Regions from separate parts of the Bradyrhizobium sp. 26S5 genome, predicted to be linked through region 3. Evidence: predicted binding sites of a transcription regulator. Region 3 holds the regulator's gene; each other region holds the start of a gene.
The links. Region 3 encodes PhoB, which activates phosphate uptake and scavenging genes when phosphate is short. Its sites were predicted from a motif close to TGTCATNNANCTGTCAT; they were not measured.
Positions count from the first base shown of each region.

Region 1: a site for PhoB is predicted at 2,686-2,702, ahead of ppk2 (polyphosphate kinase 2). Genes of this name have one in related genera too.
Region 2: a site for PhoB is predicted at 2,545-2,561, ahead of phnF (phosphonate metabolism transcriptional regulator PhnF). Genes of this name have one in related genera too.

Region 1 is NZ_CP145948.1:2,938,373-2,942,650, forward strand. It holds gene V5279_RS13625 (transporter substrate-binding domain-containing protein) at 20-898, opposite strand; gene V5279_RS13630 (DUF6294 family protein) at 1,072-1,494, opposite strand; gene ppk2 (polyphosphate kinase 2) at 1,643-2,506, opposite strand; gene V5279_RS13640 (fumarylacetoacetate hydrolase family protein) at 2,768-3,940, shown strand.
Region 2 is NZ_CP145948.1:2,522,286-2,526,563, reverse strand. It holds gene V5279_RS11870 (alpha-D-ribose 1-methylphosphonate 5-phosphate C-P-lyase PhnJ) at 1-307, opposite strand, end outside; gene V5279_RS11865 (carbon-phosphorus lyase complex subunit PhnI) at 304-1,407, opposite strand; gene phnH (phosphonate C-P lyase system protein PhnH) at 1,411-2,019, opposite strand; gene phnG (phosphonate C-P lyase system protein PhnG) at 2,024-2,485, opposite strand; gene phnF (phosphonate metabolism transcriptional regulator PhnF) at 2,590-3,315, shown strand; gene phnE (phosphonate ABC transporter, permease protein PhnE) at 3,562-4,278, opposite strand, start outside.
Region 3 is NZ_CP145948.1:8,738,705-8,742,982, forward strand. It holds gene V5279_RS41380 (aspartate aminotransferase family protein) at 1-243, opposite strand, end outside; gene V5279_RS41385 (GcrA family cell cycle regulator) at 740-1,252, shown strand; gene phoB (phosphate regulon transcriptional regulator PhoB) at 1,491-2,201, opposite strand; gene phoU (phosphate signaling complex protein PhoU) at 2,331-3,047, opposite strand; gene pstB (phosphate ABC transporter ATP-binding protein PstB) at 3,059-3,877, opposite strand; gene pstA (phosphate ABC transporter permease PstA) at 3,874-4,278, opposite strand, start outside.

The DNA of each region.
Region 1 (4,278 bases), 3.9 Mb from region 3:
ATGTTGGCGCAGCCTTACCTCAAATACTCAACTCCACCGGCACATCCTCCGGCTTGACGCCGGCAAGCCCGAGGCCCTTGACGAACCATTCGCGCATCTGGCCGATGCCCCGGTTGTAGTCGACCCACACCGAGAGGAAGTCGCGCCAGCGCTTGTCGCCCTCGCGGCGCACCGCCATGCCGCTCGCGATCGTCACCGAGGGCGAGGCCAGGATCTTGTAGCTGCCGAGATTCGGGTTCTTGGCGATCGCGGTCAGCCCGAGCACCAGCGCGTTGACCACGCAATCGACGCGGCCCGACGACATTTCCAGCATCACCTCGTCGCGCGACTTCAGCGACTTGATGGTGGCGTTCGGCGCGAAGCGCCGCGCCACCGCCTCGTTGGCCGAGCCGACGTCGACCGCGATCTTCACCTCCGGCTTGTTGATGTCGGCCCAGGTCTTGGCCTCCAGCCCCTTCTTCAGCATCGCGCCGAAGGGATGCGGGAACACCAGATTGGTGAAATCGACCACTAGTGCCCTCTGCGGCGTCGGGTTGAGCGCGAAGCCGAGATCGATCTTGTTGGCCTGCAAATCAAGAATCGAATTGCCATAGGTCGATTCGACATACTCCAGCTTGACGTAAAGCAGCTTTGCCAGGTCGTTGGCCATCTCGATCGAGAAGCCGGACCAGGTGCCGGAGGCGAGATCCTTGTTGAAATAAGGCAGCTCGCCCGGCAGCACGGCGATCCGCAGCACCTTGTTGGCGCGGATACGATCCAGCGTGTTGTCGGCAGGCGTCTGCGCCGCGGCCGGGGTTGCCATCGCGGCGACCAGCGCGGCGCCGCTGCCGATCCCGAGCGCATAGCGCAGCGCGTCACGGCGATCTTCGGAAATTGTGATGTCGTCGGATTGAGTCAAGCGAGCCTCCCTGCACCAGATCGGGGAAGCCTAGCGTCGGGATTTGGCCGCAGCAATAGTGCGGGCCTGCGCCAATAGTAGGCGAGGCGAGGGCGCGGTTGCCTATGTTCTGAACTTCACCTCTCCCGCTTGTGGGGGAGGTCGAATAAGGCCGCGAACCGCGCCCTTAGGGCTTAGCAACGATAGGTCATGTTCGCCCCTGTGACCGAAGAAAAGAAAACGGCGGGGAAGCTTAGTTCGGCGACCCAATCGAGCACTTGGTTGTCGGTCTGGGTTTCGGGGCTTGAAAGGTGTGGAAACTGAAAAAGGACCGTCCCGTGAATATCCAAAAGAACGAGACGATCGATAACCCAAACATCACCGTCGTCAGTTGAGAAAAATTTTGCCAACAATTCCGCTGTTCCGTCAGAACGAAGCCTGAGAGTTGGGCCGTTGTTCAGGGTGCCGTTCAAGAAACCGGACAGCTTGCAATCGCCATAACGGATAGGCGCGCTCCAACTGAGGTCAAGGGTTTGGACAGCATGTGTCGCAACACCCTTATGAGCTTCTGGCTGGTCGGTCGATGAACTCTTGCTTTCGCGATGTTCCTTCAACATAGCCTAGGCCTCCTTTTAGCCCGCGAATTGCGGGCAACCTCTGGTTTAAGGGGGGTGTGCAAGAAGACCAGTGAGATGCCTCACAATCTACAATCGCGATTTAGTGATCTTCCGCCGCAGCAGGGGGCGGAGCGTGCATGTGGTTAGATCAATACCGTCCCGGCACGTACATCTCCGGCGGGATCGGGCCGCGGTGATAGTCGGGGTTGCGCACCCGGGGCGGCAGCACGACCGGCTGGTGTGCGACCTGCTGATACGGGATCTGGCCGAGCAGATGCGAGATGCAGTTGAGCCGGGCGCGCTTCTTGTCGACGGCGTCGACGATCCACCACGGCGAGTCCTGTAGATGGGTGCGTTCCAGCATCGTCTCCTTGGCCTTGGTGTACTGCTCCCAGCGGGTGCGCGCCTCGACGTCCATCGGGCTCAGCTTCCACTGCTTCAGCGGGTCATGGATCCGCATCGAGAAGCGGAACGCCTGTTCCTCGTCGGTGATCGAGAACCAGTATTTCAGGAGGATGGTGCCGGAGCGGATCAGCATGCGCTCGAATTCCGGCACCGAATTGAAGAATTCCTCATACTGCTCGTCGGTGCAGAACCCCATCACCTTCTCGACGCCGGCGCGGTTGTACCAGCTGCGGTCGAACAGCACCATTTCGCCGCCGGCCGGCAGATGCGACACGTAGCGCTGAAAATACCATTGCGTGCGTTCGCGCTCGTTCGGTGCCGGCAGCGCCGCGACGCGGCAGATGCGCGGGTTGAGCCGCTGGGTGATGCGCTTGATGACGCCGCCCTTGCCGGCGGAATCGCGACCCTCGAACAGCACCACGACCTTCTTCTTCTCGTGCTGCACCCAGTCCTGCAGCTTCACCAGCTCGCCCTGCAGCCGCAGCAATTCGCGGAAATAGATCTTGCGGTCGATCGACGGATGTCCAGCGGACCCGTCATGGTCGAGCCCGTTGAGCCTGTCGTCGTCGAGCTCAAGCTCGAGTTCCTCATCGAGGCTGTCGGCCATCTCCTGGTGGATGCGGGCGCGCAAGGCTTCGTCGCGCAAGGCTTCGTCGCCCAAGGCCTCGTCACGTAAGGCTTCATCTCGGGAGGCTTCGTCGGTGAGGTGGGGCGCGGTCATGCAGGTCCGTCTTTCAGTGTGTTAGATGGATCGACGGGAGCATTGACGGGCGATGTTACCCCTCTATGACAATGGCATGACCGCTGTTTCACGCAGCCGGCGGGACTGTGCTAACAAACGCCAACAACACCGAAATGGGAGACGCCGATGATTTCGCTCACGCCAAAAGACGTCCTGCCGGAGGACGCGACCGCCGGCACGCTGGTCGGACGGGTCTGGTTGCCGCAGGCCGGCGGCCCGGCCGTGGTCGCGGTGCGGGCGGACGGCGTGTTCGATGTCACGGCGCGGTTCCCGACGGTGAGCGCGCTGTGCGAGGAGAGCGATCCTGCAGCGGCGGTGCGCGCGACCAAAGGCGAGCGGCTCGGCGATTTCGACGCGATCCTCGCCAACACGCCGCCGGATCGCCGCGACGGCACAAAACCGCATCTGCTCGCGCCGGTCGATCTGCAGGTGCTGAAGGCCGCCGGCGTCACTTTCGCGATCTCGATGCTGGAGCGCGTGATCGAGGAGCGGGCGCGCGGCAATCCGTCCTCGGCGGAAGCGATCCGCACCGAGGTGGTGCGGCTGGTTGGTGACGATCTCTCCAAGCTGAAGCCCGGCTCCGAGCAGGCGATGAAGCTGAAGCAGGTCTTGATCGATCAGAACGCCTGGAGCCAGTATCTGGAGGTCGGCATCGGCCCGGACGCGGAAGTGTTCACCAAGGCGCCGACGCTGTCCTCGGTCGGCACCGGCATGGATGCCGGGCTGCATCCGAAGTCGACCTGGAACAATCCGGAGCCGGAGGTCGTGCTCATTGTTTCCGGCGCCGGCAAGATTGTCGGTGCCGCGCTCGGCAACGACGTCAATCTGCGCGATTTCGAGGGCCGCTCGGCGCTGCTCTTGTCGAAGGCCAAGGACAACAACGCCTCTTGCGCGATCGGCCCGCTGCTCCGCCTGTTCGACCAGACCTTCTCGCTCGACGACGTCAGGAAGATGGATGTCGGCCTGACCGTGAAGGGCGCGGACGGTTTCGTGCTCGAAGGCCATTCCTCGATCTCAAAGATCAGCCGCGACCCGACCGATCTGGTCGCCCAGACCATCGGCCCCGTGCATCAATATCCCGACGGGTTTGCGCTGTTCCTCGGCACGATGTTCGCACCCGTCAAGGACCGCGACGCCAAGGGTGAGGGCTTCACCCACAAGCGCGACGACATCGTCACCATTGCCGCGCCCCAGCTCGGCAAGCTCGTCAACCGCATGCGCAGCAGCGACGAATGCGAGCCCTGGACCTTCGGCGTCGGTGCCCTGATGAAGAATTTGGCGCAGCGCAAGGTGCTGTGAGGGCGCGGGCAGAGCGTAGGGTGGGTTAGCCGACCACGTCCGCCGTAGCTCAACGAGCGAAGGCGGAAGGCGTAACCCACCATCTTCGCCGCGAGCGGCACGGTAGTTTGGATTGCTTCTGCGTCTCCGGAGACGCGCGCAGCGCAAGCGCAGCTCGAACATGTTCAGAAACCTGCGCGGCAGGTCGATCGTGTGCTGCAACTTGAGCGTGCCGCGTGCAGCGGAATTTTGATTGCCACGTTTTCCCGATTTGTGTGATCTGCTTCACGCTCGCCGGCGCATGATCCGTGTCAGCATATCGGCTGGGACGCGAACAGAAGGAGTCGCGGACATGCGCG
Region 2 (4,278 bases), 3.4 Mb from region 3:
TCACGGTCGCATCCGTCGTCGAGGTCGTGGTCGCGACGCCCGCGGTTTTGCCGAAGAATTTGCGGATCGAGATCGCGTTGGTGGTGTCGTCCGAGCCCTGGTCGATCACCTTCAGCACGTCGTCGGGACCGAGGATCGCGGCCGTCACCTGCACGCCGCCGGTGCCCCAGCCATAGGGCATCGGCATCTCGCGGCTTGCGAACGGCACCTGATAGCCGGGGATCGCGATCGCCTTCAGGATCGCGCGGCGGATCATCCGCTTGGTCTGCTCGTCGAGATAGGCAACGTTGTACGTCGGCGCGTTCATTCCGCGGCCTCCTGCAGTGCCGTCTCTTGATTGGCATCGGCGAATTCTTGCCGCAGCTTGCGCAGCAGGCCGAGCTCGGACTGGAAGTCGACATAATGCGGCAGCTTGAGATGCTCGACGAAGCCGGTCGACTGCACGTTGTCGGAGTGCGACATCACGAACTCCTCGTCCTGCGCCGGTGCAGCGGCTTCCTCGCCGAACTCGCGCGCGCGCAGCGCGCGGTCGACCAGCGCCATCGACATGGTCTTGCGTTCGCTCTGGCCGAAGGCCAACCCATAGCCGCGGGTGAAGCACGGCGCCTCGGTGGTCGAGCCCTTGAACTGGTTGACCATCTGGCATTCGGTCAATGCGATCGAACCCAGCGGCACGGCAAAGCCGACGTCCTCGGCTGAGAACTCGACCTCGACCTCGCCAAAGCGGATCTCGCCGGCGAAGGGATGGTTGCGGCCGTAGCCGCGCTGCGTCGAGTAGCCGAGCGCGAGCAGGAAACCCTCGTCGCCGCGCGCGAGATTCTGCAGCCGCAGATCGCGATCGGCCGGAAAGCTCAACGGCTCGCGCGTGAGGTCGCCGACCGGCGCGTCGGCCTCGGCTTGCGGCGAGGGCTCGATCAGGCCGTCGCGGCCGAGAATGTCGGTGACCCGCGGCGTCGCCGCCTGCGAGGCTTCCGACGTCGCCGGCCGCTCCGGCACAAAGCCTTCCGCGAGCTGCGGGTCGAGCAGGCGATGGGTGTAATCGAAGGTCGGGCCGAGTATCTGGCCACCCGGAACGTCCTTGAAGGTCGAGGAGATGCGCCGCCGCACCTGCATCTCGCCGGTGTTGACCGGCTCGGTGGCACCGAAGCGCGGCAGCGTGGCGCGGAACGCGCGGACCAGGAAGATCGCCTCGATCATGTCGCCGCGCGCCTGCTTGATCGCCAGCGCCGCGAGCTCGCGGTCATAGAGCGAGCCTTCGGTCATCACCCGATCGACGCCGAGCGCGAGCTGTTCGGAGATCTGCGCCAGCGTCACCTCGGGCACATCGCGATCGCCGCGCCGCTCATGCGCGAGCAGGCGATGGGCGTTCTCGATGGCGCGCTCGCCTCCCTTGACCGCTACATACATCGCTCACACTCCGCTTGCGATCAGCCGCGTGGTGCGCGGGATCGCGACAATGGCATCGTCATGGACCAGCACGACATCGATGCCGCGCGGGAACAGGACCTCGTTGATCGACAGCCGCTCGAACAGGTCGCTCGGCCTGATCATCGCCTGCAACAGCGCGCTGCCGTCGATGCCGGGCCCCTTCAGCTCGAAGGCCGGGCCCTGCGTCAGGCTGTCGACCTGCAGGATCAGCGTGGTCGAACGATCCGGATATTCGCTGCTGCCGAACGCGAAACGCTCGAGCGCCGGCAGATTCGCGGCATCGCCGATCAGCGCGAAGCTCGCGATCGAGGAGTCCGTGACAACCGGCGCGCTGGCGTGAAACTTCAGCCAGCGGGCGACATCCGGCGTCGCCGACGTCGCAGCATCGAGCCAGATCGGCGTGTCGTGATCGAACAGCGTCAGCGCGATCGCAGCCGCGCCGCGCATCATGCCGGCGGGCGTGCCTGCGCTCGCCGCAACGCGCTGCACGCTGCCCGGACGCGCCATCGCCTCCATCACGGAACGGAAGGTTGATTGCGCCGACAGCACCTTGTCGGCAAAGCCTGCGGGCATTTCGGCAATCGTCGTCATTGCATCACCCCTCACCGCGCACCATCGTGTAGAAATCGACCCGCGTCGCCGCGGTCTCGGCGGCCTTGCGGGCGCGTTTGGCGTTCATGACCACACGCAGCGGCGCGATCACCTTCGCCTCCACCTCGCCGGACAACTCCGTCGACTGCACCATGGCGTCACACAGCGCGATCATCTGCGCCTTCTGCGCATCGCGGCCGAGCGTGTAGCCGAAGCCGACCTCGCCGGTCGCAAGCCGCACCGCCGCGCGCGACACCGTCGCCTCGCCGAGATTGAACGGCGCGCCGTCGCCGCCGATCCGCCCGCGCAGCATCACAAGGCCGTTCTCCGGCTCGCGCAGGTTCTCATGCGCCGGCACCGCGATCGCCGCGAGCCGGCCTGCGATGTCGGCAGCGGCGGCATGCGCCAGCACCGACATCGCGGCCTTGCGCTGGGCCTGTTTGCTGTTTGGTCCGGTCGAACTCATGGGCAACCTTGCCTATATCAAGTTGTCTATGATACTAGACAACTTGATAGCCGAGCGCCATGACTGTTTCGTGACAAACCGACGATTTCTGGTATCACCGCGCCATGAGCATGCAGGAAAGTTCCGGCGTCGCCTTGTGGCGGCAGGTCGCCGACGGCATCGAGCGCGGCATCGCTGACGGCCGCTTTGCCGCGGGCGAAAAGCTGCCCGGCGAGATGGAGATCGCCGAGACTTACCGGGTCAACCGCCACACCGTGCGGCGGGCGCTCGCCGCATTGGCCGAGCGCGGCCTGGTGCGCGCCGAGCGCGGCAGCGGCACCTATGTCGAGGCCCAGCGCCTCGCCTATCCCCTGCGCTCACGCACAAGATTTTCGGAGATCGTCGGCGCCGGCGGCCACGAACCGCGCGGCCAGCTGATCGAGGCCGGCGAGGATATCGCCAACCGCGAGATCGCGCGTGAGCTCGGCCTGAAGATCGGTGCGCGGCTGATCCGGATCGAAGCGGTGCGCCTCGCCGACCGGACGCCGATCTGCGTCTCCACCACATGGCTGTCGGCCGAGCGGTTTCCCGATGCCGGCAGCGTGTTCGCCAACGTGCACTCGATGACGAAGCTGCTCGGGCATTACGGCGTCAGGGATTACCACCGCGCCTCGACCCGGATCACCGCGGCAATCGCCGATGCCACTGATGCCGCGCGACTCGATCTGCCGCTGGGACGGCCGGTGCTGGTGGTCGACGCAACCGACGTCGACATGCTGGACCAGCCGCTGGTGACCAAACGCTCGCGCTTTGCCGCCGAGCGCGTGGAGTTTCTGGTCGAGAACGGTTGAATGTGCCGCCACACTGGCGGTGCACCTCTCCCCTTGTCGGAGAGGTCGGATCGCATCGCCAGATGCGATCCGGGTGAGGGGTATCTCTCCGCGAACATATCGGCTTCTGATTTCGCTGAGAGATACCCCTCATCCGGCGCCGTAGCCGATGCCAAGGCATCGGCGTCCTTCTAGAAGACGGCGGCCAAAGGCCGCCTACGCCACCTTCTCCCACAAGGGGAGAAGGATGATTGAGCGCGCGGCGAGCTAGGCCACCGCCCTTTGACCAATAATCGCAAAGCGTAGCTTGCTCGAGATGAAGTCGATCGCCGCGACTGCGATCAGGATCATCAGGATCAGGAACGACACCTTCTGCCATTCCAGCACGCGGATCTGCTCGGCGAGTTGTAGGCCGATGCCGCCGGCGCCGACGATGCCGATGATGGTGGCCGAACGCGTGTTCGACTCGATGAAATAGAGCACTTGGCCGGCGATCACGGGCAGCACCTGCGGCAACAGGCCGAAGCGGATTTCATGCAAGCTATTGCCGCCGGAGGCGCGGATACCCTCGACCTGCTTGCGGTCAGCCGCCTCGATCGCCTCGGAGAATAGCTTTCCGAACGCACCGAAGTCGGAGACCATGATCGCGAGCACGCCGGCAAACGGGCCGAGTCCGACGACATTGATCCAGACCAGCGCCCAGATCAGCGTGTCGACGCCGCGGATCGAATCCAGGAAGCGGCGCACCGGAAAGCGGATCAGGTTCGAGGGGATGATGTTGCGCGCCGCCAGCAGGCTGACCGGCAGCGCCAGCAATGCCGCAAGCGTGGTGCCGAGCAGCGCGATCGACAGCGTCTCGCCAAGCGCCTGCATGTAGAGCGGGAATGACGCGCCGGGATTCGGCGGGATCATCAATATGGTGATCCAGCCGAGCTGGCTGAGGCCCGCGATCAGCCTGGACGGCGAGAAGTCGAGATCGACCAG
Region 3 (4,278 bases):
CAGCGCCTCGCCGTCCGGGCTCTTGAACAGGTTCGACATGTGCCAGAGCTTGGTCGCCTGTTCCTGCAGCGCCTTGACCAGATGCGGATGCGCATGCCCGAGCGCGTTCACCGCAACGCCCGAGGTGAAATCGAGATAGCGGTCGCCGTTGGTTGCGATCAGCCAGGCGCCCTCGCCGCGCTCGAAGCCGAGATCGACCCGGGCGAAGACGGGGAGCAGATGCGACGAGGCGCTGTTGGTCATGGCGTTCACTGCCGGTTTGAAGCCGACAATTGCCGGGCGGCTTGACGCCAGTGCAGCAACGGCCAGCTTCGGAAAACAAAACGGCCGCCTTTGCGGGCGGCACGTACAGGCATTCTATGCTGCGGCCAGTAGGTGTCAATCGCCAGCAGCCGGCCTTTGCCGACCTTCCTGCGATGCGGAACGAGCGCAATCCGGAGCATTCCGGTGCGGTGGAAAAGCCTCATTGCAGTGCTTAACTTTGTGGGAACATGTGGACGCACGGCCGCGGACTCTTGCGCCAGAGTCACGCCATATTGTAGCGTTTGGCCTGTCGGGTACGACATCTCGTGCGGCAGTACTGGACCCTCTAAGTAGCCTTCGTGTCACACGTAAACGTTCGGGCTCAAAACCGCGCCCGGCGAGGGCTAAGGGATTCTGGCCGCTGGGATTTTGACCCGGATTTGGCTCGCAGCGTCGCTCCAATGACTGGCCGGCGCCATGCGAAAGGAAGAATGCGATGACTGTATTGACCTGGTCCGACGATCGCGTCGAGCAGCTGAAGAAGCTCTGGGAGTCTGGCCTCTCGGCCAGCCAGATCGCCGCGGAACTTGGCAATGTGACGCGAAACGCCGTGATCGGCAAAGTGCATCGGCTCGGCCTCTCCGGCCGCGCCAAGGCCCCCTCCACGGCGGCGCCGCGGCAGCGCAAGGCCCGCCCCGCCCAGCACATGATGCGGGTGGCGCGTCCGGTCTCGCGCGGCAACACCGCGCTGGCGCATGCCTTCGAGGTCGAGATGGAGCCCGATCCGATCTCCTACGACAACGTGGTGCCGATGAGCCAGCGGCTGTCGCTGCTCGAGCTGAACGAAGCCACCTGCCACTGGCCGGTCGGCGATCCCTCGAGCCCGGAATTCTTCTTCTGCGGCGGCAAGGCGCTCGGCGGCCTGCCCTATTGCGCACACCACTCGCGCGTCGCCTACCAGCCCGCCGGCGATCGCCGCCGGCCGTCGGCGAAACCGCAGATCAAGTGAGCACTCGGGAAACTGGCGTAGGACTGAAAAAGAAATCCCCGTGAAAGCGGGGATTTTTTTGTGGCTCGTCGCCCGGATGCATCACCGGCGTCGTCCCGGCGCAGGCCGGGACCCATAACCACGAATGGGTGTTGTTAGAAAGCTGTCTGGCCACTTGCCCATTGCGCCGGCCGCGGCGTATGGGTCCCGGCTTTCGCCGGGACGACGCCGTGTTGCGGCTTGTGAATGCCGCGCGGCCTTACGGCTGCGGCTCGGCCTTCGCGAAGCGGTCGTCGAGCGCGTAGCCGGCGCCGCGCACGGTGCGGATCGGATCCTGCTCGCGGCCCGGATTGAGCAACTTGCGCAGGCGGCCGATATGCACGTCGACGGTGCGCTCGTCGATATAGATGTCGCGGCCCCAGACGCTGTCGAGCAGCTGCTCGCGGCTGAACACCCGGCCGGGATGCTCGAGGAAGAATTCGAGCAGACGATATTCGGTCGGCCCGAGATCGATCGGGCGGCCGGAGCGCGCCACGCGGCGCTTCTCGCGGTCGAGTTCGATATCGCCATAGGTCAGCACGGTGGCAAGCCGCTCCGGGCTCGCACGGCGCAGCAGGCCCTTCACCCGCGCGAGCAGCTCGGGCACCGAGAACGGCTTGACGATGTAATCGTCGGCGCCGGTGGCAAGCCCGCGCACGCGCTCACTCTCCTCGCCGCGCGCGGTCAGCATGATGATCGGAAGCTGCTTGGTCTCGGGCCGCGCCCGCAGACGGCGGCACAGCTCGATGCCGGACAGGCCCGGCAGCATCCAATCGAGTACCACGAGGTCGGGGATGCGCTCCTTCAACCTGGTGTCGGCGTCGTCGCCGCGTCCCACCGTTTCGACGTCGTAGCCTTCCGCATCGAGGTTGTAGCGCAACAGCGTCGTCAGCGCTTCCTCGTCTTCGACTACCAGAATGCGTGCGCTCATCGGTCTAAGTTCTTTCTCTGTGGTGATCCGTTGCCCAAACGCAAACCGAAACACTCAACCCCTGAGCATATTCCCCGTGGAAACGGTTTGTCGCGACGACAATCCGGTTCCGCCGATGCGGATCATGCCCTAGTTGCCCGGCACCGTGGTGGCGAAATTGGTCATATCGCCCTTCGGACGCTTGTCGGTGATCTGCTGGCCCTCGATCATGTAGAACACGGTCTCGGCGATATTGGTGGCGTGGTCGCCGATCCGCTCGATGTTCTTGGCGCAGAACATCAGATGGATACAGAACGAGATGTTGCGCGGATCCTCCATCATGTAGGTAAGCAGCTCGCGGAACAGCGAGGTGCAGATCGCATCGACCTCCTCGTCGCCCTTCCAGACGTTCATCGCCGCCGGCAGATCGTGCGCGGCATAGGCGTCGAGCACCGACTTGACCTGAGACAGTACGAGATCGGTCATGTGCTCGAGGCCGCGGATCAACTTCAGCGGCTGGAAATCGCTCTCCAGCGCCGCGACGCGCTTGCCCATGTTCTTGGCGAGGTCGCCGATCCGCTCGAGGTCAGTCGCGACGCGCATCGCGCTGACGATCTCGCGCAGGTCGATCGCCATCGGCTGGCGGCGAGCGATCGTCAGCACCGCGCGCTCCTCGATGACGCGCTGCAGATTGTCGATCTCGATGTCGGCGGCGACCACGCGCTTGCCCAGCGCGACGTCGCGGCGGATCAGCGCGTCGACCGACTCGGTGATCATGCGCTCGACGAGGCCGCCCATCTCGGCGACCAGGCGGGTCAACTCCTGCAGGTCGCTGTCGAATGCCTTGGCGGTATGTTCAGAAGCCATCGCTTGTCTCCTCAGCCGAACCGGCCGGTGATGTAGTCCTGCGTGCGTCGATCGCTCGGCGAGGTGAAAATCTTGTTGGTGTCGTCGAACTCGATCAGCTCGCCGAGATACATGAAGGCGGTTTTGTCGGAGACGCGCGCCGCCTGCTGCATGTTGTGGGTGACGATCGCGATCGTGTAGTCCTCGGAGAGCTCCTGGATCAGCTCCTCGACCTTGGCGGTCGAGATCGGGTCGAGCGCCGAGCACGGCTCGTCGAACAGGATCACCTCGGGACGCACCGCCACGGTGCGTGCGATGCACAGCCGCTGCTGCTGGCCGCCGGAGAGCGACAGGCCGGAGGCGTTCAGCTTGTCCTTGACCTCGTTCCACAGCGCGCCGCCGCGCAGCGCCTTCTCGACCCGGTCGTCCATCTCGGACTTCGAGATCTTCTCGTAGAGGCGGATGCCGAAGGCGATGTTCTCGTAGATCGTCATCGGGAACGGCGTCGGCTTCTGGAACACCATGCCGACCCGCGCACGCAGCAGATTGAGGTCGAGCTTGGGATCGAGAATGTTGGTCTGGTCCAGCATCAGCTGGCCGACCGCGCGCTGGCCTGGATAGAGGTCATACATCCGGTTGAAGATGCGCAGCAAGGTCGACTTGCCGCAGCCGGACGGGCCGATGAACGCCGTGACGCGGTTGGTGCCGAGCGTCAGGTTGATGTTCTTCAGCGCGTGGTGCTCGCCGTAATAGAAGTTGAGGTTGCGCACCGTGACTTTCGGCGGCGCTTCCGGCAGCGGCACCTGGGGAACGTGGCTCGCGGCAGTCGTGGAGACGGAAAGCTCGGTCATTTTGCGGCCCTTTCGGCACCAAGGATGCGCGCGCCGATGTTCAGCGCGAGCACAGTGAATGTGATGAGCAGCGCACCGCTCCACGCCAGCTCTTTCCAGTAGGCGTAGGGGCTCTGCACGAAGTTGTTGATGGTCACCGGCAGGTTGGCCATGGTCTTGGTCAAATCCCAGCTGAAGAACTGGTTCGACAGCGCGGTGAACAGCAGCGGCGCGGTTTCGCCGGCGACGCGGGCGGTCGCCAGCAGCACGCCGGTGATCAAGCCGGATCGCGCTGCACGATAAGCGATCCGCTTGATCACCAGCGAGCGCGGCAGGCCGAGCGCGGAGGCCGCCTCGCGCAGCGGATTGGGCACCAGCAGCAGCATGTCCTCGGTGGTGCGCAGCACGACCGGGATCACGAT